3 regions of the Bradyrhizobium sp. BWC-3-1 genome follow, and region 1 is predicted to be linked to each of the others. Evidence: predicted binding sites of a transcription regulator. Region 1 holds the regulator's gene; each other region holds the start of a gene.
What was found. The regulator LexA, encoded in region 1, represses DNA repair genes until DNA is damaged. The targets are predictions, from matches to a motif close to TGTTCNNNNTGTGTTCNG.
Positions count from the first base shown of each region.

Region 1 (3,272 bases):
CTCCTGCCGATCTGTGACCTCCTTCGGATCATGCCGCGACGCGCTTGATCCTGCCTTCCGGAACAATGTGAAGGGGCGGGATGACTGTGCCTGCTCAGCCGCTTTTGCCTCTGCGCCTGCGCTCGGCTAGAAGACGTGCGGAACATTCGCCCGAACGTGCCGAGCAGGAGTTTTCGCCGTGGCCTTGATGCCGGTTTCTGACGCGCTTGCCGCGGTGCTGGCGGGTGCAGAGCCGCTGCCGGAAGAAATGATTTCCCTCGACGAGGCCTACCATCGCGTGCTCGCGCGTGACGTCGTGGCGCGGCGCACGCAGCCGCCGCAGGCGATGTCGGCGATGGACGGCTACGCGGTGCGCGCGGCCGATGCCGCGACGATCGATTCGGAGCTCACCGTCATCGGCGAAGTCGCAGCGGGCCGACCGTTCGAGGGGACGGTCGGAGCCGGCGAGGCCGTGCGGATCTTCACCGGCGGCGTCGTTCCCTTTGGCGCGGACGCCGTCGTGATCCAGGAGGACACGATCGCCGCCGGCAAGCGGATCACGATCAAGGAAGCCGCAATCGCCGGCCGGCACATCCGCCCCGCCGGCGTTGATTTCCGCGAGGGCGACGTGCTCCTGCGCAAGGGAAGCCGTTTGACCGAGCGAGACCTCGCGCTCGCCGCCGGGATGAATCATCCGCACCTTGCCGTTGTCAGGCGTCCGAAGGTCGCGATTCTCGCCACCGGCGACGAGCTGGTGATGCCGGGCACCACGCCCGGCCACGGCCAGATCGTCTATTCCAACGGCTACGCCCTGCACGCGCTCGCCCGCAGCGAGGGCGCCGAGACCATCGACCTCGGTATTGCCGCCGACACGCTCGAGGCCACCACCGCCGGCATCCGCCGCGCCCGCGAGAGCGGCGCCGACGTCCTGATCACGACCGGCGGCGCATCGGTCGGCGACCACGATCTGGTCCAGCAGGCACTGCGGGACGAAGGCATCGCGATGGCGTTCTGGAAGATCGCGATGCGGCCAGGCAAGCCGATGATGCACGGGCGACTCGGCGCAATGGGTGTGATCGGCCTGCCGGGCAATCCCGTATCGTCCTACGTGTGCGCTTTCCTGTTCATGGTGCCGCTGATTCGCGCCCTGTCGGGCCGTTCAGTGATTCACCATCGCCGTGAACGCGCCGTGCTCGGCCGCGACGTCGGCGCCAACGACCAGCGCGAGGACTATCTGCGCGCGCATCTTGAGGAGCGTGACGATGGCACACGCGTCGTTGTTCCCGTCAATCATCAGGACTCTTCGCTGCTTGCGAATCTCGCTGCAGCACAGGTACTTCTCGTCCGCGCACCATTCGCGCCGAAGGCCGAAGCCGGCACGGCTTGCGAAGTGTTGCGGCTCCCCGTCTGAGCGCCCCCGCAACGCGCGTTCCGCGCACTTTGCTCTGTTCACGGTAAATTAAGCAGTTGCGGAACATGTATCGAACATATAGTGTCTGTTCATGATTTGTTTCGAGCATGCAGCGGCTTATGGCCGAATTCAGCGTCTCGGAATCGGACGACATCAACCGGGGGACTTTGGTCGAGATGTTAACGCGCAAACAATACGAGCTTCTGCGGTTCATCAGTGAACGTCTGAAGGAAAGCGGCGTGCCGCCCTCCTTCGACGAGATGAAGGATGCGCTCGATCTGCGCTCGAAGTCGGGCATCCATCGCCTGATCACGGCGCTCGAGGAGCGTGGCTTCATCCGACGCCTGCCCAACCGCGCCCGTGCGATTGAAGTCATCAAGCTGCCGGAGCTCCAGGCAGCCGCTGGCAGCCGCCGCGGCTTCACGCCGAGCGTCATCGAGGGCAATCTCGGCAAGGTGCGTGCGAGCGCGAGCCTGCCCGCTGACGAGGGCGAACGTCCCGTCGCGGTGCCGGTGATGGGCCGCATCGCGGCCGGCACGCCGATCGAGGCGTTGCAGACCCGCAGCCATACTATCAGCGTACCGCCTGACATGCTCGGCTCGGGCGAGCATTACGCGCTGGAAGTGCGCGGCGACTCGATGGTCGAAGCCGGCATTCTCGACGGCGACATGGCCCTGATCCAGCGCAACGAGAGCGCCGATACCGGCGACATCGTGGTGGCGCTGATCGACGACGAGGAAGCGACGCTGAAGCGCTTCCGCCGTCGCGGCGCCTCGATCGCGCTCGAGCCCGCCAACGCGGCCTATGAGGTCCGCATCCTGCCGCCCAACCGGGTGAAGATTCAGGGCAAGCTGATCGGGCTTTACCGGAAGTACTGATACCGGGAGTCCTTTCTATCGGCAGTACTTCATATCGGAAGCACTTCATGCCGGAGGTGCTTGGCGCCTCGCGCGCTTCCGATCGGCATCGCCGGTCAGAGATTGGAGCGGATCATCGTCCGCTCCGGCTGGATAGCCTTTCTGGTTCTGCACAGACTATCCGGCCCCTCCTCCAACGCTGGCTCCTCGCCACGCCGACGAAGCAGCACCGCTTCAAGCAGCACCGCTTCGCGGCTCGGTTGTTCGAGGAAACAGCGACCAGCGGTCAAGTTCGGCCGTTGCAGCCAAGTTGGCAATGTTCGCGTACGCGCCTCCCGAATGCATCGCGGCGAGCTTTGTTCCTATTGAATTCGGGAAAGATAATGTGATCGCGGCTTGCGGAAGCCAGCCGCAGATTTGCCCACAACCAAGCACAGCGTTCGTGCTTCCACTCTGATAGAGGCCTGCGCCTCGATAAGAGACGCGGGTTGCTATCCCAGCATGAGGAGCACCCGATGTGTGACTACAGCCTACATGCCGTCGCGTCGCGCCCCGCCGAAGTCGGCGAGACGATCGTCACGACAAGCTTCCGCGGCACCTCGACGCGCGGCTTCGCCTCTGCAGCCGATCCGTCCGTCGCCGTCTGCCTGCTGCCGGGGACGGAGCTCGCCTTCGCCGACGACGTCCGCTACGACAATCGCTGGATCTGGACGCGCACCATCAATTCCCGCGTCGGCAAGTTCGGCAAGATCGATCCGCACGTTCCCGACCGCCATCATGATGCGATCGAATTCCCCGACGGCAAATACGTGCTGGTGACGCAGCTCGTCGAAGGCCAGCGCGCGACGGTGCTGCAACTGCCGGTGACTCAGTCGGTCACCGAGCGCGAGCACAAGGCGCAGATCACCGCCGACAGGCAGCCGACCGTCACGCACCTGCCGATCGGCTGACAGAGCCGCCCTCCGGCTACGAGGTCGGAGGTCAGGATTGAATCGCCATCGCCGGCCGTGGCCGGCGAGATGGTG
Region 1 covers NZ_CP136625.1:4,429,048-4,432,319, reverse strand. The annotation lists gene glp (gephyrin-like molybdotransferase Glp) at 179-1,390, shown strand; gene lexA (transcriptional repressor LexA) at 1,567-2,268, shown strand; gene RX329_RS21465 (hypothetical protein) at 2,763-3,197, shown strand.

Region 2 (3,272 bases), 3.2 Mb from region 1:
GTGGCGCGAAGCGCCGGATGAGGGGTCTCTCTCCGCGAATTCAAAGCGAAAAGAGTCACACGCGGAGACAAACCCCTCACCCGTCTCGCCGCTGCGCGGCGAGCCACCCTCTCCCACAAGGGGAGAGGGGAAGAGCCTTACTTCGGCAGCAGCGCCTTCAGCTTGTCCATGTCGCGCACGTTCATCTTGAAGCCGCCGGGCATCACGATGTCGCCGGGCTTCTGGTCCGGCTTGCAGGCCCCCAGCCATTTCGCTTCGAGCTGCATGGTCGTGTCGCGGCCTGCTGCGCCGGCGGCGCCGCCTTGCGCGTGCGACGACGTCTTCACGGTATAGGCCGAATTGAAATCGCCGGATATCTCGGCATGCGAGGTCGTGCTGATGCCGGCGACATTGCACTCGGAATCGCTGACATAGCCGGTCGCGGTCTTCTTGATGTCCTGCCTGGCGCAGATCTGCTTGGCCATCGGGGAGATGTTGTTGTTCATCTCCTTGTCGACGGTCTCGTCGGTGCAGTGCTGCATGGTCATCTCGGGCACCGGCGTGCCGGTCCTGACCATCTTCAATTCCCACAGCCCCGCCTTGCGCACCGGCAGGTCGTCAGCGCGAGCGCTGCTTGCCGATACGACAAGGCAAAAGGCGGAGCCGAGCAAAGCGAGCTTGCGCGTCATGTGGGAGGCTCCCCGCTGCGAGATAGCGGCGCTAACGAAAGCGCCTCAGTAGAGCGTGCGGATCGGCAGGTCGGCGGCGCCATAGGGCACCCAGCGGCAGGAGAACGAGATGTAGCCGCCCTCATAGGCCTGCACCGCCAGGAATTTGGCGACCTTGCCGTAGCGCGCGCAGTGATCGACCGCGACCTGCCGCGCATCGACCTGGGTTGCCATCGAATAGGCGATGATGCCGCCAGTGTCGTTGCCCTTGAACGGAGGCACCGGAAGCAGATCGGCGCGCGCCGACTGGCTCGCCATCATACCCAGGGCAAGTAGACCCGCGGCCGCAATGATTCGCATTCCCGTCACTCCGATTGGTTGCCGACAGTTTACGGTGCCGGCGGGGCGGTGGAAAGAACGGATGGCCGGTCCAACGCAGCATTGCGGTCAACTCGTCGGCAAGTGTTGCCGCGCTGCACTTGACCTCCCCCGGCCTTCACGGCACCGTCCGACCCTTGCAGATCATGCTGTCTGGATCATCCATGCGCGCCTCGACCTTCCTGAAATCGCTCCGCTTTGCCGCCGTGCTCGGCCTCCTGTTCGGGGCGCTGTCGCTCGGCGAGGCCAGGGCCGCCAATCCGCTGGAGCTGAATTTCTGGCTGAGCGGGCCGCGCTATGACGGCAACGTCTCCGAATGCGACAGGGCGCTGCCGACGATCGCCAGCCAGTTCTGGGAGAAAGAAAGCTCGTTCTGGAATTCCTCGTTGAAGATCACCGGCTTCGCCGCCGTTCACGAGACCGCGTTCCGGCCTTGGGCATCCGACAACATCCCGCGCCGCTATTGCACCGGCGAGGCCATGCTCACGGACGGCAAGATGCGCAAGGTGCATTTCTCGATCGTGGAGGATGGCGGCTTCGCCGGCTACGGCCAAGGCGTCGAATGGTGCGTGGTCGGGCTCGACCGCAACTGGGCCTACAACCCGGCCTGCCGCGCCGCCAAACAGTAATTGAAACGTTCTGATCCGGACCGATCAGGCGGCCGAACGACGGTCGCCCGCATTTTGTTCTTGAAATGTTCTTATCGCCTGCTAGGCTTGCCTGCACAGTCTAGTTGAGGGGCGTCGCCATGTTTCATTCCCGATTGCATTCGTTCTCCCGCCTGATGATCTCGCTGACGCTTGCGGCCGGGCTGGCTGCGCTGGCCGATGGCGCAAAGGCCCAGGACAAGCGGCAGAACACGCCCGGCGAATTCGATTTTTATGTGCTGTCACTGTCTTGGTCGCCCTCTTTCTGCGAGGAGGCGGCGGAGCGCGGCGGCCGCTCGCAGACCCAGTGCAGCGGACGGCCCTACGCTTTCGTGGTGCATGGTCTGTGGCCACAATATGAGAACGGATTTCCGGAATATTGCCAGCGGCCCTCGCCGCGGCTGAACCGCAGTATCGTCTCCTCCATGCTCGATCTGATGCCGGCGCCGGGGCTGATCTTCAATGAGTGGGACAAGCACGGCACCTGCTCGGGGCTCGCTGACCGCAGCTATTTCGAGACGATCCGCAAGGCGCGCGCCGCGATCAAGATTCCAGCCGAATATCTCGATCTATCGCAGGCCAAGACCGTGGCGCCGGCGGAGGTGGAGGAAGCCTTCATCAAGGCCAATCCGGGCCTCAGCAATGCCGCCGTCTCGATCACCTGCAACCGGACGCGGCTATCGGAAGTCCGCATCTGCCTCAGCAAGGACCTGCAATTCCGCGCCTGCGAGGAGATCGACCGCCGCGCCTGCCGCCGCGACCAGGTGACGATGCCGCCGATCCGGGGTGGCTAGCCCAGGCGTCGTGCCTCTTTGCTCGGGCCGTCACGTGGCGTAGTGCTCTTGCATGAATTACCGCCACGCCTTCCATGCCGGCAACTTCGCCGATATCATCAAGCACATCGTGCTGACGCGCATCATCACCTATCTCCAGGACAAGCCGGGTGCGTTCCGCGTCATCGACACCCATGCCGGCGCTGGCCTCTACGATCTCGAAAGCGACGAAGCGCGCCGGGGCGGCGAGTGGCTGACGGGCATTGCGCGGCTGATGCAGGCGCGGTTGTCGAACGACGCCATGGCGCTGACCAAGCCCTATCTCGACATCGTCCGCGCCTTCAATCCGAAGGGCGAGCTCAAGGCCTATCCGGGCTCGCCGCTGATCGCACGCGGCCTGCTGAGGCCGCAGGACCGCCTCTTGCTCTGCGAGCTCGAGCCGAAGGCGCGCAAGGCGCTGATCGGCGTACTGCGCCGCGACGAACAGGCCCGCGTGGTCGACCTCGACGGCTGGATGGCGCTGCCGGCTTTCGTGCCGCCGAAGGAACGGCGTGGGCTCGTTCTGATCGACCCGCCCTTCGAGGCAAAGGACGAGTTCGAAAAGCTCGCAGAGGCCTTCTCGGCGGCTTTCGCGAAATGGCCGACCGGTATCTATGTAATCTGGTATCCCGCCAAGAGCCGACGCGCCACCGACACGCTGGTGCAATCAGTGGCGCGGCTCGCAGCCGCAGCAAAGCCGCCGGGAAAATGCCTGCGCCTCGAATTCAGCGTGGCGCCGCAAGCCGACGGCGCAGCCCTCACCTCCAGCGGGCTCTTGATCGTCAATC
Region 2 covers NZ_CP136625.1:1,242,606-1,245,877, reverse strand. The annotation lists gene RX329_RS06055 (DUF3617 domain-containing protein) at 138-668, opposite strand; gene RX329_RS06050 (hypothetical protein) at 714-1,007, opposite strand; gene RX329_RS06045 (hypothetical protein) at 1,190-1,654, shown strand; gene RX329_RS06040 (ribonuclease T2 family protein) at 1,774-2,466, shown strand; gene RX329_RS06035 (23S rRNA (adenine(2030)-N(6))-methyltransferase RlmJ) at 2,519-3,272, shown strand, end outside.
Region 2: a site for LexA is predicted at 1,710-1,727, ahead of RX329_RS06040 (ribonuclease T2 family protein). Genes of this name have one in related genera too.

Region 3 (3,272 bases), 540 kb from region 1:
TCCAGTGCCGCACATGCGCCATTGGCTGTGTGTGCGGGGCGGTCTGCTTTCGCGACCTATTGCGCCGCGAGGCGGTGTCCGGCCTGCTCGATCGGCGGCATGAAGCGCGATACCGCGGTGCCTTCGGGGTCGCGAAACTGGAACGTCCTGTTGCCCCATGGCATCGTTTTCAACTCGTGCACCAGCGTAACCTTGTCTTTCAGGCGCTGATAATCCGCATCGATGTCTTCAACCTGAAACTCGATCCCGGCGGTGCGGTTCGCGCCGGGCTCGGCACTGTTTTCTTTCCAGAGCGTGACCGTCTCGGCTGCGCCGATTGCGAGGTTGGCGCCCGGCGTCACGATCTTGGCGAACACCGGCGCGAGCCATTCGGCGGAACATCCGGTCACCATTTCGTAGAACGAAACCATGATTTTGATGTCAGTAGCGATCAGGCGAGTGGAGGCGAACTTCATGGCATGTCCTTTGGTTGACCGCAGATTTGAGCGGCATCGCGGGGCTCGTCGCACACCGCTGCTGCCACCCTGATGTCAGCAGTCACGATGCCGCGCCGAGCGCGCCGTGAATGGCGATGGCATTGCTCAAGCGCTAGAAAACGAGCCCTTCACGAAGCCCCACAGCGCTAACCGGGTCCTCAGAACGTGACGCAAATCGCAGAACTGGGCCACCTCACTCACGGGGGACACGGGGTTGTTTAGCCGTTGGCAGATGAACTCCCCGCGGAACTGACGCGACTAACCGCTATGGCCAATATTCTAGGCGAGCTTCTGTTTGCACTTATCCGCTCGATTGTTGCCGGATGGGCGTATGCGCTCTGGGTCAAACTGGCGACATGGCTCGAGCCGAAAATTCAACGGCGTTGGGTGAAGATTGCCGTAGGAGGCCTCCTCGGCCTGGCAGCCTTTTTTATGATTCCGATCGTGATGGCGCTGTTGGGCCTTTGAAGACAATGAAATCCGTTCTCACCGTCGCACTGGCAATCGGGGCCCTCGTCTCGACGGTGCTGCTCGTCATGGAGCAGCTAACCGACTACTCCACCCCTGTGATGGCATGGGAGATGCCGGGTATATCCGCAGCTTACCTTTTCTGGGGAGCTGTCGGCAGTTCCGTTTTCTTGGGCGTCGCCATCACTTGGGCCGTGAACGCCATCGTTTACGGGGCGCCCGCTTTCGTTGTCCTTACAGTCATCAAGCTGGCAATCCGCGATCTGCCGAAGTGACAGAACTGAGCTCGGCGCGGAGCCGATGCTCAGCGCGCTCAAGAAAATGAGCGGCAGCAGGTCATGCAAGGCGCCTGACGCGCCTTGCGTGATCGTCTGAAATTTCGCCTGCCGGCGAGCGGCCGGACGGCCGGCATCATGAACCACGACGGAGTTCGAGGCGACGAATGCCCGTAAACGAAGGTCTCTCGTCGTGAAATGGTTTAGACGATACGCAGTTGGCTGCCTGATCGCGGTGCTCCTGTTCTCGGGCCGAGACAGTTACAAACGGCCCGGCGAAGACATGCGCTACGGGGCCATCCTTATGGTAGCCGCCGGTTGGCCTGTTGTTGCCGCGATTGTCGTGGGAAGCACCATCGGTGACATCGTACATGACGTGAAGCAAGGCAAAGCAGGATGAGTGCCCGGCTCGCAAAGCGACAGGCCCCGATCCCGGCATTGAAGTTGTGGAATCGACATTGCGGGATCGTGCGCTCAATCGACGCTGTCTGTGCCCGACGAAATGCAGCGCGCTCAACGTTTGTGAATGCAGCGTTGGCCGAACGCCTGCAACCTTCCCGCGTCACTTCTGATCATCGGTGAGTCATGTTCTTCCGTCTCGCAGGGGCGGGGCGTACATGCCCGCTGTCTACTTCTCGAGCCCGGCCTTTTGCCGCATCGTGTCGATCAGCTCTGACGCCTCTGCCTTGGTCAGATCCTTCTTGGGGAGGGGCTTGTGCGCCTGCTCGGCGAGGGTCTTGAGGTAGGATTCCTGGGCGCCGGTCATCGGGTCGTCGCCGGAAACCCAATCCTTCGGATCCTTTTGTGTGTTGTCCCCGGTGTTGTCAGCTGTCTTGTCAGCCATCGCGATCTCTCCTTTTCCACCTAACGTCGGCGCGCGCTTGTCGTTCCTCATTTGTTCGTCAGTCGAAAACGTGCGGAAATTGAACGTCTCGAGATCTGCCATGAAGAACCGACCTACTGGCCAGCGCGGAACAAGCGCTCCCGCCAAGCGTAGGTTCTGCATGAGCGAGAACCTGTCCCATCTCATCGAACATTCCGTGCAGATCGCCTGGGATTATCTGGAGCGCACCGGACAAGTCAGCGACGCGCCGTTCACCAGCCGCTTTCTCTCGGCCGCCGTCGAAGAGATGGTCCGCAAGGGCGAGCACAGACGCCTCATGCTGGCCAACCGGGCCATCACGGCGTTCGAGCGGCTTTCCAATAGGCAAGCTGCATAGATCGGTCCCCGGCCTTCGGTCGTCACTGCGCGGCGGTCCTGCAGTTCTCCGAGTGCAATTTGTTGAACCCCGGCGAAGCCCGGCGCGACCAACCGCCATGCTGCAAAGCCTGCTCGGCATCGGAATTGGCTTCGCGGCCTATGTGCTGAGACACCAAAGAGGAAAGTCGTGAAGGCGATCACACTGCTCGCGGTGGCGGCCATGCTGCTGGTGGAAATCTTCGGGTCGAAGGCGAGCGTCGGCGGCTCGATGAGCTTCATGCTGGTCTTTGTGCTCGTGATGCTGGCTGTCGCGATCTACGAGGCTTGGTCGAACGAGCGCGGCGCGATCGGATGGATCGTCAACCTGTTCGCTTCGGCGGTTGGCGGGCTGGTTGCGGTTGCCCTGATCGGGATGGCCGTGGAGGCGATGCTGCCATACCTTCACCTCGAAGGTTCGCTCGCGTCCTCGCAACATCCCCTGAAATACGTCCTAGTCGCAGCCATTGCGATCTGCATGGTGCTGGGATCATGGCTGCCGCTGTTGGCCGTCAACCGGTTTCGTCACTGAAGGGCACCCGGCGTCGCGCTCCCTAGCGCTTTGCTTCCTGCTTGCCACGCCTGATTTCCTCAGCCTCGTCCACCAGCTTCAAGGCGGCGCCGTCGTAGCTCAGCTTGAGCCCACGGCCGACAGTCCATATCCATCCGTCCCCGGCGTCCCTGGTTGGCTGGGCGTTGAACTGGTCGGAGATCGATTTGACGGCAGCGTCTTGGGGACCCGGATTGTTCAACTCCGCAATGACGCGCCAGATGGGATGTTTGGGATCAGGATTCCCAGGGTCAACGTCGTCGGCA
Region 3 covers NZ_CP136625.1:4,969,178-4,972,449, reverse strand. The annotation lists gene RX329_RS24155 (VOC family protein) at 57-455, opposite strand; gene RX329_RS24150 (hypothetical protein) at 744-944, shown strand; gene RX329_RS24145 (hypothetical protein) at 950-1,219, shown strand; gene RX329_RS24140 (DUF3072 domain-containing protein) at 1,848-2,063, opposite strand; gene RX329_RS24135 (hypothetical protein) at 2,224-2,439, shown strand; gene RX329_RS24130 (hypothetical protein) at 2,608-2,988, shown strand; gene RX329_RS24125 (hypothetical protein) at 3,011-3,272, opposite strand, start outside.
Region 3: a site for LexA is predicted at 2,105-2,122, ahead of RX329_RS24140 (DUF3072 domain-containing protein). Genes of this name have one in related genera too.